One region of the Kitasatospora sp. NPDC098652 genome, then DNA from elsewhere that is predicted to be linked to it. Evidence: riboswitches for the same ligand, from Rfam matches in the RefSeq annotation. Region 1 holds a riboswitch; each other region holds the start of a gene.
What was found. A riboswitch is a leader RNA that binds a small molecule or an ion and turns the genes downstream of it on or off. The one in region 1 is predicted to bind cobalamin.

Region 1 (5,724 bases):
CGGCCCTCACCGCGATGTCCGACCGGTGCCGACAGGGGCCGCCGTGTCCCACGGTCCTGCCCTACTTCAACCTCACCTACGCGGGCTGGACCACCCACCCGGCACCCGGCCGGGCGACCCTCTCCGATGCGCTGCGGCACCTGATCTACCCCCGCTCCGCCGCACCGATCCCCTCCGAATCGACGTGGCCGCAGGAGTTCTTCTACCCCGGATACGCCTTCTTCCTGCTGGCCTCCCGGGACGGCCCCGGCGAGACGCTCGACCAACTCGAGCACCTTCTCGGTCAGTTGAACGTGCACTACGCCCGGCTCGAACGCTCCGCCAGTGCCGCGGAACGGATCGTCCGCGAAATGGCACTGAACGAGGACCCCGAACTGCTCATCTCGCTGGAACGACGGCTGCGCGCCGACTACCAGGCGCTGGTGCGGCCCACGTTCAGCTACGACTTCCACGTGCTCAAGCTGCGCGACAGTGTCCTGGAGGCGTGGGAGACCGAAAAGGTGCGCGAGCGCACCGACACCCTGCTCGACATGGCGCGGCGCGCGGTGGAACGCAAACTGGAGCACGACCAGCTGCGCCGGGTGACGAAGGTCAACCTCGCAGTGACGATCGTGGCTATCCTGAGCTTCGTCCAGTGCGTCGACTCGGCCCTCAACCTGTGGTCGAGGTTCTTCGAGTAAGAGGGGTGGGGATCGTGCCGGTGGACGTGCAGATCTGCGTCGCGGACGGGCTGATCTACGACGGTCTCGACTACGCCGACCGGATCGAGCAGCGGCTGACCCGGGCCGGCCTGAGCTGCGGCCGCCTGGACCTGGTGACCGAGGCGGCCGAGCTGACCGCGCGACGGCAACAGCCGGCCTTGGCGTACGTGTTCACCGGAGGCCAGACCTCGGTGCACTCCGACGCCGCGTGGATGCGCGCGACCGTCAAGCTGATGGGGGAACTCGTCGCCGACGCGAACGGGCGTGACGGCGACACCGGCCCCGCGGTGGTCGGCGTGTGCCTGGGCTCGCAGCTGATCGCCGAGGCGTTGCGTCCGGGTTCGATCATCGACACCTCGGGCATCGAGGTCGGCCTGACCGAGGTGAACCGGGTCGGCGACCGCCGGGGCGTCGGCGTCGTGCCGTCGTTCCACTACCAGGCGATCAGTCCGCAGATCGAGGAAGTGCACGGCGTGCGGATCGAGTACCGCAACGAGCACACCTCCGTCCAGGCGCTGAGCTACGGCGAGCGGGTCTTCGGATGCCAGTTCCACCCCGAGCTGACCCCGGACGACGTGCGTCGGCTGATCGACTTCAACGAGGACGTCATCAGCCGCTGGCACGGCGACCCGGCCGCGGCGCATCGCTCGGTCGAGCAGTACCAGGACGAACTGCCCGAGGACCTCTTCGAGCGCTTGGTGATCGACCGCATCACGCGCTGACACCGTCGGGGTCCGCTGCACGGCGATCCCGACGCACCGCGATCCCGATGCACGGGGATCCCGACGGCATTCGGATGAATGTCCGCAGGGGGCCGGTGCGGTGCCGCGGGCAGAAGCCTGGAACGACCTATCCAGGGGCGTATGCCTATCCGAACGGGCCGATCTGCCCTGCTGCGCACCGTGACGACCATCTCTGCCTGCCTGGCAGCCTCCCTGCCCGCGATCGCCGCGCCCGCGGCGGCCGTACCGGTCCCCAGGGAACCGGCCGCCGCGTCGCAGTCCTGGGAAGCGACCGCGGCGAAGCTGGACCGGGTGATCCGGCAGACGGCCGCCGACGCCGGTGTCCCCGGCGTGATCGTGGGCGTCTGGAAGCCCGGACAGCCGCGCTACGTACGGGCCTTCGGCGTCGCGGACACGAGCGACTGCGCCCCGATGCGAACCGACCTCAACATGCGGATCGGCAGCGAGACCAAGACCTTCACCGTCACCGCGCTGCTCCAGCTCGTCGACCGCGGCGAGGTCGGCCTGGACGACCCGATCTCCGGGTACGTCGACGGGGTGCCCGACGGAGAGCACATCACGCTGCGTCAGCTCGCGGACATGCGCAGCGGCCTGTTCGCCTACAGCAAGGACGCGGGTTTCCAGCACCTGCTGACGACCGAGCCGCATCGCCAGTGGTCGCCGAACGAGCTGCTCGACATCGCTTTCGAGCATCCCAACCAGTTCCCGCCCGGCACGCAGTTCGACTACTCCAACACCAACACCGTGCTGCTCGGCCTGGTCGTCGAGAAGGTCACCCACCGCCCCTTGCGGGACGTGATCCGGGACCTGATCACGCGGCCGAGCGGTCTGGACCACACCTTCCTGCCGGTGGCGGCGGAGTTCCCGCTGCCGCACGCCCACGGCTACACCGACATGACGCCGGACGGCACGGTGGCGGACGCCACGGACTTCAACCCGAGCTGGGGCTGGGCAGCCGGCGCGATGATCTCGGACCTCGACGACATGCGCTCCTGGGCGGAGAACGTCGCGACCGGCGGCCTACTGTCCCCGAAGACCCAGGCGGAGCGCCTCGACGCGCAGCCCACCGGCGCGCCGGGCGACGCCTACGGGCTGGGCATCGACATCAACCACGGGTGGATCGGCCACGCGGGCTCCCTGCCCGGCTACCAGAGCCTGACGGTCTACCTGCCCGCCCAGAAGGCGACGATGGTGATCCTGCTCAACACGGACATCCCCTCGAACGGCGAGAACCCCAGCACCCTGCTCGGCCGGGCCATCACCCGGGTGGTCAGCCCCGACAACGTCTACGGTGACGCCTCCGACCAGGCCTGACACGCGACCCGGGGGGACGCGGGGGAGGTCACGACAGCAGGGCGCGCCGCAGGCCTCGCGCCTCGGGCCCCGGGCCTCTGGACTTACTAGGACGTCCGACTATATGGTCGATGGCAGGTCCGCGGTGTCAGGGAAGCCGGTGTGAGTCCGGCACGGTCCCGCCACTGTGACCGGGGAGTTCGTCCTCGTGGATGACGGCCACTGGCAGCCAGCCGGGAAGGCCTGGGGGCGGGCGTGGATCCGGGAGTCAGGATACCGGCCGCGGGTGGTCCGTGTTTTCCACGAGGATGGAGACGACACGCATGACTCCGGGCTGCCCTTCCCGTTCCGCTGCCCCTTGCCCTGCCGTGCTGACCGTCGGGGCACACCTGCTCCCCCGACGCTGACGTCAATCGCCGGACCGCCGTAGGCGCGCACGACCGTGCGCCCGGACGGTGGCGGCGGTCTCTCCATTCCTCCTCTCCCCATCCACGATGAGAGAAGGAACCGATGGTCCGTGAACTGACCCATTTCGTCGGCGGCAAGCGCGTCGCCGGGACGTCCGGCCGGTTCGGCGACGTGTACGACCCCAACACCGGCCGGGTGCAGGCCCGGGTGCCGCTGGCCGACCGGGCCGAGGTCGAGGCGGTGATCGCCGACGCCGCGCAGGCCCAGCCCGAGTGGGCCGCCTGGAACCCGCAGCGGCGGGCGCGGGTGCTGCTGCGCTTCCTGCACCTGGTCGAGCAGGAGAAGGAGGACCTGGCCCGGCTGCTCTCCGCCGAGCACGGCAAGACCGTGGCCGACGCCCACGGCGACATCCAGCGCGGCCTGGAGGTGGTGGAGTTCGCCGCCGGGATCCCGCACCTGTTGAAGGGCGAGTTCAGCGACAACGCCGGCACCGGCATCGACGTCTACTCGATGCGCCAGCCACTCGGCGTGGTCGCGGGCATCACGCCGTTCAACTTCCCGGCGATGATCCCGCTCTGGAAGGCCGCGCCCGCGCTGGCCTGCGGCAACGCCTTCGTCCTCAAGCCCTCCGAGCGCGACCCCTCGGTGCCGCTGCGCCTGGCCGAGCTCTTCCTCGAAGCGGGGCTTCCCCCGGGCGTGCTCAACGTCGTCAACGGCGACAAGGAGGCCGTGGGCACGCTGCTGGAGGACCCCCGGGTCGAGGCGCTCGGCTTCGTCGGCTCGACCCCGATCGCCCAGTACGTCTACGCGACCGCGGCAGCGCACGGCAAGCGCGCCCAGTGCTTCGGCGGTGCGAAGAACCACATGATCGTGATGCCGGATGCCGATCTCGACCAGGCCGCCGACGCCCTCGTCGGCGCCGGCTACGGCTCGGCCGGCGAACGCTGCATGGCGATCTCGGTCGCCGTCCCGGTCGGGGAGGAGACCGCGGACGCGCTGGTGGCGAAGCTGGTCGAGCGGATCGCCGCCTTGAAGGTCGGCCGCTCGGACGACCCGGCGGCCGACTTCGGTCCGCTGGTCGGCCGCGACGCCCTGGCGCGGGTCCGCGGCTACCTGGATCTCGGAGTCCGGGAGGGAGCCGAACTCGTCGTGGATGGAAGGGACTTCCGCCTTCCCGGCCACGAGGACGGCTACTTCCTCGGCGCCTCGCTGTTCGACCGGGTCACCCCCGGCATGCGGATCTACCGGGAGGAGATCTTCGGCCCGGTCCTGACCGTGGTCCGCGCCGCTGACTACGAGGAGGCGCTGCGGCTGCCGAGCGAGCACGAGTTCGGCAACGGCGTGGCCATCTACACCCGGGACGGCGACACCGCCCGGGACTTCGCCCGCCGGGTGAACACCGGCATGGTCGGGGTCAACGTGCCGATCCCGGTGCCGATCGCGTACCACACCTTCGGCGGCTGGAAGCGCTCCGGCTTCGGCGACCTCAACCAGCACGGCCCGGACTCGATCCGCTTCTACACCCGCACCCGCACCGTCACCTCGCGCTGGCCCTCCGGGGTCAAGGAGGGTGCGAGCTTCACCATGCCGACGATGGGATGAGTACGGTGCACGCAAGTGACCTGACGGCCGACCAGCGCGCCATCGCGGAGGCGACCCGGGCCTTCGCCGACGAGCACCTCGCCCCGCACGCGGTGGCATGGGACCGGGACGAGCACTTCCCGGTCGACGTGCTGCGCAAGGCGGCGGACGTGGGCCTGGCCGGTGTGTACGTGCGCGAGGACGTCGGCGGATCGGAACTCTCCCGACTGGACGGGGTGGTCGCCTTCGAGGCGCTCGCGACCGGCTGCCCGTCGATCGCCGCCTACCTGTCCATCCACAACATGGTCGGCTGGATGGTGGACCGCTACGGGACCGAGGCGCAGCGTGCCCGCTGGCTGCCGGCGCTCTGCACGGCCGAGCAGTTGGGCAGTTACTGCCTCACCGAGCCCGGCGCCGGCTCCGACGCCGCCGCGCTCACCACCCGGGCCGTGCGCGCCGGCGACCAGTGGGTGCTGGACGGCGTCAAGCAGTTCATCTCCGGGGCAGGAACGTCCCAGGTGTACGTGGTGATGGCGCGCACCGGCGGCCCGGGGCCGGGCGGCGTCTCCGCGTTCCTCGTGGACCGGGACGACCGGGGGCTGTCCTTCGGTCCGAACGAGCACAAGATGGGCTGGAACGCCCAGCCGACCCGGCAGGTGCTGCTGGACGGCGTCCGGCTGCCCGCCGACCGCCTGCTCGGGGCGGAGGGCGAGGGTTTCCGCATCGCCATGGCCGGCCTCAACGGCGGCCGGCTGGGGATCGCGGCCTGCTCGCTGGGCGGCGCCCAGAGTGCCTTGGAACGTGCGGTGGCCCATCTCGCCGACCGTGAGGCGTTCGGGGCCCGACTGCTGCACGCCCAGGCACTGCAGTTCCGACTCGCCGACATGGCGACGGAGTTGGAGGCTGCGAGGGCGCTGGTGTGGCGCGCGGCGACCGCCCTGGACCGGGGCGACCGGCGGGCACCGCAGCTGTGCGCGATGGCCAAGCGGCACGCCACC
Region 2 (5,724 bases), on a different contig from region 1:
CTCGCCTTCCTCACCCGCTCGACGGCCACCAGCGACCGCACCGTCGAATGGGAGGACGGCAACACCTACCCGGTGATCGACGTCGAGATCTCCTCGGCGAGCCACCCCTTCTACACCGGCCAGTCCCGGGTGCTCGACACCGCCGGCCGGGTCGAGCAGTTCCGCCGCCGCTACGGCGACCGGCACTGACGACGGAACGCGAACGGCGCCTCCCCCGAGCTCGGGGGAGGCGCCGTTCGCGACGTACGGGGACGGCGCGACGTACGGGGACGGGCTCAGCGCGGCGGCGGCACGGACACCACCATGGTCAGCCGCAGCTCCCGCTCCCCCGCGTTGCGGTAGACGTGCGCGAAGGAGGCGTCGAAGGAGACCGTGCTCCCGACCGGCACGGTGTGCTCGCGCTCGCCGTGCACGAGGGTCAGCTCGCCCTCGACGACCCGGAGGATCTCCACCGTCCCGGCCGGGTGCGGCTCGGAGGAGTACTCCTCACCGGGCGCCATCCGCCACTCCCACAGCTCCAGCGGCCCGGGCGCCTCGATCCCGTGCAGCAGGGTGCCGGTCCCGCCGGCCGGCCCGTTCCAGAGCGGGACGGCCTGGTCGCCGGGCACGATCCGGACGTCCGGACCCTCCTCGTAGTCGAGCAGGGTGGCGATCGAGACGCCGAGCGCGTCGCCGAGCCGGACCACGGTGGCCACGCTCGGATTGGTGCGGCCCTGCTCGATCTGGACGATCATGCCCCGGCTCACCCCGGACCGGGCGGCGAGGGCGTCCAGGGTGTGGCCGCGCTCGGTGCGCAGCCGCTTGAGGTTCCGGGCGAGGGCCCTGGAGACCAGGTCGGGGTCCGGCACGCGGGCAGTCCTCCGGTGTCTCACCGTACGAGAAGTACAGAATAGTGTTCGGCCGAGTTCAGTTTTGTGCACTACGCTGCCGTTCCGGCAACAAGTCCATCCGACTGTACTTCGGAGTGCATTGTGCTGTCCTCGATCCCCCGCGCCCCGGCCCCCCGGGCCTCGACCCCGCACGCCGTGAGCCCCGGGGCGCTCCGGTGACCGCCCTGCTCGCCCTCGCCGCCAGCCTGCTCACCGGCCTCGGCGACTTCGGCGGCGGCATCCTCACCCGCCGACTGCCCGCGCTCGCCGTCGTGGTCGTCTCCCAGGCCACGGCCGCCGCCGTACTGGTACTCGCGGTGCTGGCCACCGGCGGCTGGGCCGACGCCTCCCCGGCCCTCTGGTACGCCGTCGCCGCCGGGGTGATCGGCCCGTTCGCGATGCTCGCCTTCTACCGGGCGCTCGCCCTCGGCCCGATGGGCGTGGTCTCCCCGCTGGCCACCGTGGGCGTCGCCGTCCCGGTCGGCCTCGGGCTCGCGCTCGGCGAGCGGCCCGGCCCGGCGCAGCTGGCCGGGATCGCGGTGGCGGTGGCCGGCGTGGTGCTGGCCGGCGGGCCCGAACGCGGCGGACCGGCCGCCGCCCGTACCGCCCTGCTGCTCACCCTGGCCGCCGCCTTCGGCTTCGGCGCCAACATGTCCCTGCTCGCCCAGGCCTCGGCCGGCGGCGGGCTGCTGCTGGTGCTGTGCGTCCAGCGGCTGGTCAACATCGCGGTCGGCGGCGCCGCGCTGCTGTACTCGCTGCGTGGCGTGTACTCGCTGCGTGGCACCGCCGGCGGCGGACTGCTGCCCGGGCTGCGCGCCCGGCTGCCGCTGCTCACCGCCGTGGGGCTGCTCGACGTGGCCGGCAACGCCGCCTACGCGACGGCCTCGCACGGCGGCTCGGCGGCGGTGGCCGCCGTACTGGCCTCGCTCTACCCGGTGGTCACCGCGCTGCTGGCGCGCGGGGTGTTGAAGGAGCGGCTGCGCCCGGTCCAGGTGGTCGGCGCCGGGCTCGCCGTGGCGGGCACGCTGCTGCTCGCGGCAGCGTGACCCCGACCGCTACTGCTGCTGCTGCGCGGGAGTCCAGCGCTTCTCGACGCCCGCCAGCTTCCAGTACCCGATGGCGATCGCCCACACCACCACGAACAGCCCGGCGATCGCGTAGCCGACGTTGTCCAGCGAGATGTCCGCGATGAACCCGGTCACCGGGTCGGTCAGGTCGAGCTTCTCGTGCAGCACGCCGACCAGTTCGATGGTGCCGATGATGAAGGCCACCGCGATCGACAGCCCGGTGATGGTCAGGTTGTAGTACACCTTGCGCACCGGGTTGGAGAAGGCCCACTGGTACGCGAAGTTCATGAACGTCCCGTCCAGGGTGTCGAACAGGCTCATCCCGGCCGCGAACAGCAGCGGCAGGCAGACGATCGCGTACCAGGGCAGCCCGGCCGCCGCGCCCGAACCGGCCATCACCATCAGGGTGACCTCGGTCGCGGTGTCGAAGCCCAGGCCCAGCACCATGCCGACCGGGAACATCTGCCCGGGCCGGGTGATCGAGCGGGTAGCCCGGTTCAGGATCCGGGCCATGAAGCCGCGCGAGTCGAGGTGCGCCTCCAGCTCCGACTCGTCGAACTGCCCGGCCCGCATCGAGCGGAACACCTTGAGGATGCCGAGCAGCGCCGCCAGGTTGAGCGCGCCGATCAGGTAGAGGAAGGCGCCGGAGGCCGTGGTGCCGACCACCCCGAGCCACTTGTGGGTGGCCGAGTCGTCGTCCATCAGGGTGTTCGCCAGCTGGGCACCGCCCGCCACCAGGGCGGCCATGATGACCACCATCGAGGAGTGGCCGAGGGCGAACCAGAACCCGACCGAGACCGGCCGCTTGCCGTCCGCCATCAGCTTGCGGGTGGTGTTGTCGATCACCGCGATGTGGTCGGCGTCGAAGGCGTGCCGCATGCCGAGGGTGTAGGCGGTGATGCCCAGGCCCACCCCGAAGACCTGGGTGCCGACGGCGTAGTTGTGCGGCGCGACCAGGAAGATGAGGGTCCCGAAGGCCACCACGTGCATGGCCAGGATCACCCCCATCAGCCCGGCGGTACGGACGGTGTCCTCGCGCTTCCACCGGAAGGTGGGCAGTACGGAGGGGGCGGGGTCCGCCTCGGCGGGCGCGGCGGTTTCGGGCAGGGTCATCTTCGGATCACGCTCCAGCACCTCGTGGAATGACTTCGTGAGATGCCGTGGCCGGTCTCCTGGCTTACGGGGCTTCCGGACCCGCCTTCCCAGGCGCACGAAGCGCCCAGTGGCATGTGGGTCCGGACTTCTCTCCCCCGATCACAGTGGCGAGGGCCGCTCCGGAGCAGGACCTGTCGAAGGTCCGTCACCGGTATTCCCGAGCACCACGGCGGGGAACACCGTAGGGGCAGGACCGCACCCTCGCAAGGTTGCGCACCTGTGCAGGTGTCCAGGATCACAGGTCGTGAGCTGCCAGAATGTCCGCATGCATCTCGTACCGGCCGACCGCGCGGGCCACCGCACCATCGACGGACACCGGGTCTGCGAAGCCATCGCCGCCATCGGTGACACCGAGCACGTCCGGTCCTGGGCCGAGCGGTTCTCCCTGCTCGCCGACCCCGGCCGGCTCGCCCTGCTGCTCGCCCTCCACCGGGCCGGGCCGCTCGCCGTCAGCGACCTGGCGGTCGCCACCGGCATGCGCGACCCGGCCGTCTCCCAGGCCCTGCGGCTGCTCCGCACGGCGGGAGTGGTCACCGGAGACAAGGACGGACGCGTGGTGCGCTACCGGCTCGTGGACGACGCCATGCGCCCCCTCCTCGACGAATGCGCCGCCGCCGACCACGAGGAGCCCGCCGCGGCGGCGGGCTGACCGACACTCGGCAAACCACGCCGGGGGCGCGGGGGGATGAGTACGATCTTCGTGTGCTGATTCGCCTCCGGCCTCGGCCTTGGCCCGACGACTCACGCTGGGATTCCCGACCGGTCACGGCGCGCGTCCTCGCCGTCGCCCGCACGCTCACCTCGGCCACCCGGGTTCTCGACGTGCTCATGCTGCTGCGTGGTCAGGACGGCATCAGGTTCTACATCACCGTCAACCCCGGCTCGGAGTTCGCCACCGGACTCGACGACTACCTCCGCACCCTGCCCGGCAACATCACCGTGCTGCCCTGGAAGGAGGCCGTCCGGTACGAGTTCGACCTTGCCGTCGCCTGCGCCGTCCACGCCTCCATGCACCGGCTGCACGCGCCGCTCGTCGTCCTCCCGCACGGCGCCGGGTACAACCGGCTGGTCACCGAGTCCACCGGCGACCCGGTCAGCGCCGCCGGCCTCTCCCGGCGGGAACTCACCTACCGGCGGCGGGTGTTCCCCAGCGTCGTCGGCCTCACCCACTCCGAACAGTTCGGCCGGCTGGCGGACTGGTGCCCCGAGGCCCTCCCCCGCGCCCGGGAGGTCGGCGACCTCTGCCACGACCGGATGCAGCACAGCGCGGACTCCCGGGACCGCTACCGCGCAGCGCTCGGCGCCGTCGACGGACGGCGCCTGGTCGTGGTCAACTCCACCTGGAGCGAACACTCGTTATTCGCCCACGCCCTCGACCTCCCGTCCTCGCTCATCGCCCAGCTCCCGGCCGACGAGTACACCGTGGCGGTGATCCTGCACCCCAACATCTGGGCCAAGCACGACCCGGAGGCGATCCTCGCCGCCGCCACCCGCTCCGGCCTGCGGCTCATCCCACCGCACCAGGGCTGGCAGGCCACCGTCGTCGCCGCCGACTGCCTGATCGGCGACCACGGCTCGGTCTCCTTCTACGGTGCGGCCCTGCGGCACCCGACCCTGCTCGTCACCAGCGGCGCCGCCGAACTCGACCCGCGGTCCCCCACCTACGCCTTCGGCCAGGCCGCACCCGCGCTCGATCCGCACAGCGACCTGCTGGCCCAGATCGAACAGGCCATGGCGAAACACGATCCGGCCTCACTGCAGTCGATCACCGACCGCTCGCTCGGCCGACGCGGTCGTTCCGGCGAGCTCCTGGCCACCCTGCTGCACGACTTCCTGCCGGCCGTCGACCGGCCGGCCAAGGCCCCGGACCTGCCGCCCTACCCGGCACCCGTCCCGCTACCCGCCGAGTCGCCGACGGCCTACGACGTCGAGGGCGAATGCCGGGGCAGCGAGGTCAGCCTCCGCCGGTTCCCGATCGTCGTCCCCGAGCACCACCGCCCCCGTGGCTTCCACGTCGCGAGCACCGAGGAACCCGTCCGAGAACTGAAGTTCACGGCGGAGGTCCTGGCCCGCACCACGATCCGGGCCGAACGGCCCGCCGAGCACTGGCTCGCCGAGGCCTCGGCCGACTGGCCGAGCGCCGGCGTGCTGGTGGCCGCCCTCGGTGAGGCCCGCCATCTGGTCCGGCTGCCCGACGGCCTGCTCCTGGAGGCACAGGCCGAGGAAGCCTGGGGCACCACCGAACCGCTCCTGGACCCGCTCCTGCTGGGCTCCGCGCTCGTCCTGTGGCTCGCCGACGGCGGCGAGCCGGCCCTGCTGCCCGACCACGGCCTCACCATCCGCACCGGAACCCACCTGACCCGGGTGGCCTTCACAGCACGGCCGGCCTAGACCCAGGTGCCCTTCCCGGCACGGCCCGCCTAGGGCGTGTCTGACAATTCGCGTCGGATCAGCGCGCGGCGTTGGGGTGCGTGCATCGCAAGGCGGAGGAGGGAGTCCATGCGGAGCATCGGCGACTGACGACAACGCGGCGAGGTGCGTGCCCCGGCGTCGCGCGCCCGGCGGGAATTGTCAGACACGCCCTAGGCCTCCGGCTCTCCCAACCAAGCCCGGCTGCGCGCCGCGAGCGTGGC
Region 3 (5,724 bases), on a different contig from region 1:
GTAGGCCGCCCAGCCGAGCAGCACCACGCCCCAGCCGACCGCCAGGCCACCGGCCCCGCGTATCGGACGTGTCTGTGTCATCCCCGCACCCCGCCCCTCCGGTCCTCTTCCGACCGTCCGCCGAACCCTCGGGTTTCGCCGCCACAGGATGCCACACGGCACAACGGACCCGGAATTCCGCCGGTTCAACGGCTCCGGACCGGTCAGCGGACGTGCAGCCCGCCCCAGTCGAGGCTCCCGCCGGACGGCCCGGAACCGCCGGTGATCGCCAGCGGGCTGTGGTAGGTGGCGTTGACGTCCGCCCCGGAGTTCCGCGGCTGGTCCGGGGCCAGGTTGTCGGAGGTGAGGGACTGCCCCCAGACCGTCCAGATCGTCCAGGGGGTGCGGCTGAGGGTGTCCGGCTGGCGGGAGTTGACCGGCACGGCGAAGGACTCGGCGAGCATCCTCGGCTTGTGGTACGCGGCGAGCCCGTCGTAGTAGCGCTTGGTCCACACCTCGCCGGTGCCGATCGGGTGCGCCGGGCTGCCGCTGTAGTCGTCCACCCCCACCACGTCGACGTACTGGGAGCCCGGGTAGTAGTCCCACGGGTCCACGCCCGGGGCGCCGTCCCAGGACACCGGCGTCCAGACGAACAGCAGGTTGTGCAGGCCCCTGGTCTCCACCAGGTACTTGTAGGTGATCCGCCACAGCGCCTGGTAGTCGGCCGGCTTCTGGCCCGCCCACCAGAACCGGCTGGCACAGTCCTGGACGTTCATCTCGTGGTAGGGGCGCAGCAGCACCGGCACGTCGTGGGCGGCCAGGTACTCCAGGTGGTCGGCCAGGTAGGACAGGTCGGTGATCAGTGCGCGGTACTCGGGGGTGTCGCCCCCGGCGTCCACGACCCGGCCGAACCAGCCCGGGTCCTTGGCCGCCGGGGAGTTCGAACAGAGCACCCGGTCGAAGGACTTGACGCCGGACCCGGGGTAGGGCTCGTGGAAGGACATGCCGACGATCCCGGCCGGGGCCCCGCCGTTGTCCGGCAGTGCGGTGGTGCTGCCGTCGCAGTTCTGCTGGACACCGGAGCCGTCGTAGGTGCCGTCGTCGGCGCGCGGGTGGCCGGACCAGACGGCGGTCATCAGGTCGACGGCGTCGTCGGTGTACTGCCAGCCGGCGCGGCAGGTGGGCCAGCGGCCGGCCGAGTAGGAACGCGGGTTGCCGACGCCCCAGGCGTTCTGGCCGTAGCCGGGGCCGAGGTCGGTCTCCATGAAGCCGGGCAGCCGGCCGGTGATGTCGGCGGCCTTCTTGTAGTAGTAACCGACCTGCTTGGTGCCCCGATAGTCGCCGTACTCGGGGTTGTTGCGCTCGTTGTGCGCCTCGACGTGCTGGCCGATCACCGTGCCGCCGCTGTGCCCGGTGCGGGCCTGGGCCTCCAGGTCCGCGAGGAACTGCTGGACGGCGCGGGCGTTCGGCGAGGCCTGCGGATCCCGGGCCAGCAGGTCCCGGCCCACGTCCGGCGGCAGGGTCCGGCCGGGGGCGCCGACCGACACCGGCACCCGAATGGGCAGTCCGACCTCGGTCCGGTCGTCGCGGTCCAGCAGCACGAGACTGCCGGCGGCGACCACGACGCCGGCTGCGGCCAGGACGGCCGGCTTACCGCGCAGGGCTCTGGGCAGGGCCACGACCGCTCCTCCGGTTTCTCGCCGGCGCCGACCCCCACGGACGCAACCGGAACACGCGTACGAATGACTCCGACGAGAGCCTGCCACACTCCCCCGGTCCCGGCGCACAGGTCCGCCGGGACCGGGGTGTCACAGCGGGTCAGCCGGTCGCGGCGGCCGTCGGCGTGCCCTGCGAACCCGGCGTGGCCGAGCCCGCCGCCTTGGCCCGCTGGAGCAGCTGGGCCTTCACGTGCTCGGCGAACCCGGAGGCCGCCGCGGTCGCGGTGGCATCAGGGGCGTTGCCGCCCTTCGCCGAGCCCTCGACGGTGAAGTAGGCGTACCGGCCCAGGCTGCTGTGCGTGCCGGTGCAGCCGGGGTTGGCACAGAACGCCGGGGCGCCCGGCGCGGGCAGGCCCTTGAGCTGCCCGGTGTAGTTCTTGATCGCCGTCTCGGCCTGGATCTTGTGGTCGAAGACCGCGACGCCGACGGTCACCGCGCTGTCGCCGGAGACGTACGTCGCCCGGAGCACCTTCTGGCAGCCCTGGTCCCCGAGGACCTTGCCGAGCCCGCCGGTGGTGGAGTTGCCGTCCCAGCAGGGCTGGTCCAGCGAGACCACGGTCCGGTTCCAGGACACGCCGTTGACCGTCACCTGCAGCGCGGAGAACAGTGCCCCCGCATCCTGCGGCGCCGGGTCGGTGGCGGCCTCCCAGATCGGCTTCGACGGGTCGTCCGGCTGCCCGCCCGGGGTCGCGCCGCCGTTCGACGGGCCGGGGGTCGGCTTGACCGAGGCGGGCGCGGTCGCGACCGCACCGCCGCCGGGCTTGGCCGGGTCGTCCTTCTTCCCGAACAGCAGCACTCCGCCCGCGACCAGACCGCCCACCAGGACGACGGCCACCGCGCTGCCGATGATCTTCACCCGGCGCTTGCGCCTGCTCTCGGCCTCGTTGCGGTCCGCCAGCGCCGCCCAGTCCGGCTCGACGCGCTGCGGCGGGACCGGCTGCTGAGGCGCGACCGGCTGCTGCGGAGGACCCGACTGCTGCGGAGGCTGCTGCCACTGCGGCTGCGGAGCCGGCGGCTGAACCGGCTGGGGCACCGGCGGGACGGGCTGGGAGAACGGCTGCGCGGCCGGCGCCACCGGTCCGTACGAGGCCGGCGGCGGGCCGAAACCACCGCCCGGCGGCGGCACCGGACCCGGCCCCACCGGCTGCTGATTCTGTGCGCCCCCCGACCCGGCGGGAGGCGTCCCCTGCGGCCCGTGCCCAGGTACACCAGTTCCGTCGCTCATGCGCCCAGATCGTAGGGCATCACCCTCACCGTCCCTCGGCCCGGTGACCGTTCCGTATCGAAACCCGGACGCCCGGCGCGCCGGCCCCGGGTGTCCGACGCCCGGATCCGAGGCGTCCGGCGGGCGGCCGCGACACGTCCGGAGCGTGCTTCCGGGCCTCGGACGACCACGAACCGCCACCGGCCCGGGCACAACCCGTCATCGCGACAACACACCACGCCGCACTACATGTGGTGTCGCATCGAGGAGACACCACTACATGTATGCTCGCTTCTGCTGTCGATGCAGGGGAACCCGGTGGGAATCCGGGACTGCCCCGCAGCGGTGTGCGGGCGGCTCCAGCAGCCGTACCGCGAGTCCGAGTACCTGCCGAACAGCGTGCGCCACGGCCCTCCCGCAGAGGCCGCGCCGGCACCCAGCACCACCCCTCCGGGCCTCGCGGGCGGGCCGGGGAGACACCTCGCGCGGCGCTCCTGCGTCCGCGCCGTGCTCCCCTGCCCAGATCGGCCCGGGTGACCCCGATCACCGCCGCACGATCGCCGCCAGGAGAGAGCGCCTTGACCACCGCTGCCTCAGTCACCCTGCCCGCCCAGGGCTCCGGTACCGCCTTCACCGACCCGACGGTCTCCGACCCCGGCGGTGCTCTCCTGCGGCTGCTCACCGACCGCAGCGCCGACCTCACCGAGGTCGACCCCGGCCATGTCGCCGCCGCCGCGCTGCGCGGCCGCCACGCCGGCTCGGACTTCGCCGAGCTGCGCGGGCTGGCCGTGGACGCCGCCGCGTCGATGATCGCCGAGGACCCCCAGTACTCGAAGCTGGCCGCCCGCCTGCTCGCCCTGGAGATCGTCGACGAGGCGAACAGCCAGGGCTCGACCTCCTTCTCCGCCTCGATCGCCGTCGGCCACGCCGAGGGCCTGATCGGCGACACCACCGCGGCCTTCGTCGCCAAGCACGCCGACGCCCTGAACGCGCTCATCGACACCAAGGGCGACGACCGCTTCGAGTACTTCGGCCTGCGCACCGTCCAGTCCCGCTACCTGCTGCGCCACCCGATCACCCGCAAGGTGATCGAGACCCCGCAGCACTTCCTGCTCCGCGTCGCCTGCGGCCTGGCGGTCGGCGACTCCGAGCAGTCGGTGCGCGAGGTGTCCGAGCTGTACGGCCTGATGAGCCGTCTGGAGTACCTCACCTCCTCGCCGACGCTCTTCAACTCCGGCACCCGGCACCCGCAGATGTCCAGCTGCTACCTGCTGGACTCGCCGCTGGACAACCTGGACTCGATCTACAACCGCTACGCGCAGATCGCCCGCCTCTCCAAGCACGCCGGCGGCATCGGCCTGTCCTACTCGCGCATCCGCTCGCGCGGCAGCCTGATCCGCGGCACCAACGGCAAGTCCAACGGCATCGTCCCGTTCCTGCGCACCCTCGACTCCTCGGTCGCCGCCGTCAACCAGGGCGGCCGCCGCAAGGGCGCGGCCTGCGTGTACCTGGAGACCTGGCACGCCGACATCGAGGAGTTCCTGGAGCTCCGCGACAACACCGGTGAGGAGGCGCGCCGCACCCACAACCTCAACCTGGCCCACTGGATCCCGGACGAGTTCATGCGCCGCGTGAACGCCAACGCCGACTGGTCGCTGTTCTCCCCCGCCGACGTCCCCGAGCTGGTCGACCTGTGGGGCGCCGAGTTCGACGAGGCCTACCGCAAGGCCGAGCTGGCCGGCAAGGCCGTCCGCACCATCCCGGCGCAGACCCTCTACGCCCGCATGATGCGCACCCTCGCGCAGACCGGCAACGGCTGGATGACCTTCAAGGACGCCTCCAACCGCGCCGCCAACCAGACCGCGCTGCCCGGCCGCACGGTGCACTCCTCCAACCTGTGCACCGAGATCCTGGAGGTCACGGACGACTCCGAGACCGCCGTCTGCAACCTCGGCTCGGTCAACCTCGGCGCGCACGTGGCTCCCGGTGCCACGGCCGACGACCTGCTCGGCGCCATGGACTGGGAGCGCCTCGACGCCACCGTCCGCACCGCCGTCACCTTCCTCGACCGCGTGGTGGACATCAACTTCTACCCGACCACCGAGGCCGGTACGTCCAACTCCCGCTGGCGCCCGGTCGGCCTCGGCGTGATGGGCCTCCAGGACGTCTTCTTCAAGCTGCGGATCGACTTCGACTCCGCCGAGGCCGCCCGCCTGTCCACGCTGATCGCCGAGCGCATCATGCTCACCGCGTACGAGCGCTCCGCCGACCTGGCCGAGCAGCTCGGCCGCCACGAGGCCTACGGCGAGACCCGCGCCGCCCGCGGCGAGCTGCACATCGACCACTTCCCGAGCGCCGCCCCGGAGTGGACCGACCGCTGGACGGCGCTGCGTGCCCGCATCGCCGAGACCGGCCTGCGCAACTCGCTGCTGCTCGCGATCGCCCCGACCGCGACCATCGCCTCCATCGCCGGCGTCTACGAGTGCATCGAGCCGCAGGTGTCCAACCTGTTCAAGCGCGAGACCCTCTCCGGCGAGTTCCTCCAGGTCAACCCGTACCTGGTGCGCGAGCTCAAGGAGCTCGGCGTCTGGGACCAGCAGACCCGCGACGCCCTGCGCGACGCCAACGGCTCGGTCCAGGAGCTGGGTTGGCTGCCGGAGCAGGTCCGGTCGCTGTACCGCACCGCCTGGGAGCTGCCGCAGCGCGCCCTGATCGACCTGGCCGCGGCCCGCATGCCGTACCTGGACCAGAGCCAGTCGCTGAACCTGTTCATGGCGGCGCCGACCATCGGCAAGCTCAGCTCGATGTACGCCTACGCGTGGA

Region 2: it holds a riboswitch for cobalamin, as region 1 does, so the genes downstream of both, ACIQWA_RS23395 (HoxN/HupN/NixA family nickel/cobalt transporter) here and ACIQWA_RS39380 (CoA-acylating methylmalonate-semialdehyde dehydrogenase) in region 1, are expected to answer to the same signal.
Region 3: it holds a riboswitch for cobalamin, as region 1 does, so the genes downstream of both, ACIQWA_RS12315 (ribonucleoside-diphosphate reductase subunit alpha) here and ACIQWA_RS39380 (CoA-acylating methylmalonate-semialdehyde dehydrogenase) in region 1, are expected to answer to the same signal.

What each region holds. Positions count from the first base shown of each region.
Region 1 is NZ_JBIWAQ010000040.1:20,296-26,019, forward strand. It holds gene ACIQWA_RS39365 (hypothetical protein) at 1-680, shown strand, start outside; gene ACIQWA_RS39370 (type 1 glutamine amidotransferase) at 701-1,423, shown strand; gene ACIQWA_RS39375 (serine hydrolase domain-containing protein) at 1,565-2,758, shown strand; cobalamin riboswitch at 2,846-3,037, shown strand; gene ACIQWA_RS39380 (CoA-acylating methylmalonate-semialdehyde dehydrogenase) at 3,248-4,747, shown strand; gene ACIQWA_RS39385 (acyl-CoA dehydrogenase family protein) at 4,744-5,724, shown strand, end outside.
Region 2 is NZ_JBIWAQ010000011.1:40,327-46,050, forward strand. It holds gene ACIQWA_RS23380 (type B 50S ribosomal protein L31) at 1-189, shown strand, start outside; gene ACIQWA_RS23385 (XRE family transcriptional regulator) at 276-848, opposite strand; gene ACIQWA_RS23390 (EamA family transporter) at 1,046-1,915, shown strand; gene ACIQWA_RS23395 (HoxN/HupN/NixA family nickel/cobalt transporter) at 1,925-3,049, opposite strand; cobalamin riboswitch at 3,081-3,275, opposite strand; gene ACIQWA_RS23400 (metalloregulator ArsR/SmtB family transcription factor) at 3,357-3,740, shown strand; gene ACIQWA_RS23405 (hypothetical protein) at 3,920-5,482, shown strand; gene ACIQWA_RS23410 (regulator) at 5,674-5,724, opposite strand, start outside.
Region 3 is NZ_JBIWAQ010000004.1:352,078-357,801, forward strand. It holds gene ACIQWA_RS12300 (hypothetical protein) at 1-81, opposite strand, end outside; gene ACIQWA_RS12305 (glycosyl hydrolase) at 204-1,658, opposite strand; gene ACIQWA_RS12310 (hypothetical protein) at 1,798-2,730, opposite strand; cobalamin riboswitch at 3,179-3,311, shown strand; gene ACIQWA_RS12315 (ribonucleoside-diphosphate reductase subunit alpha) at 3,504-5,724, shown strand, end outside.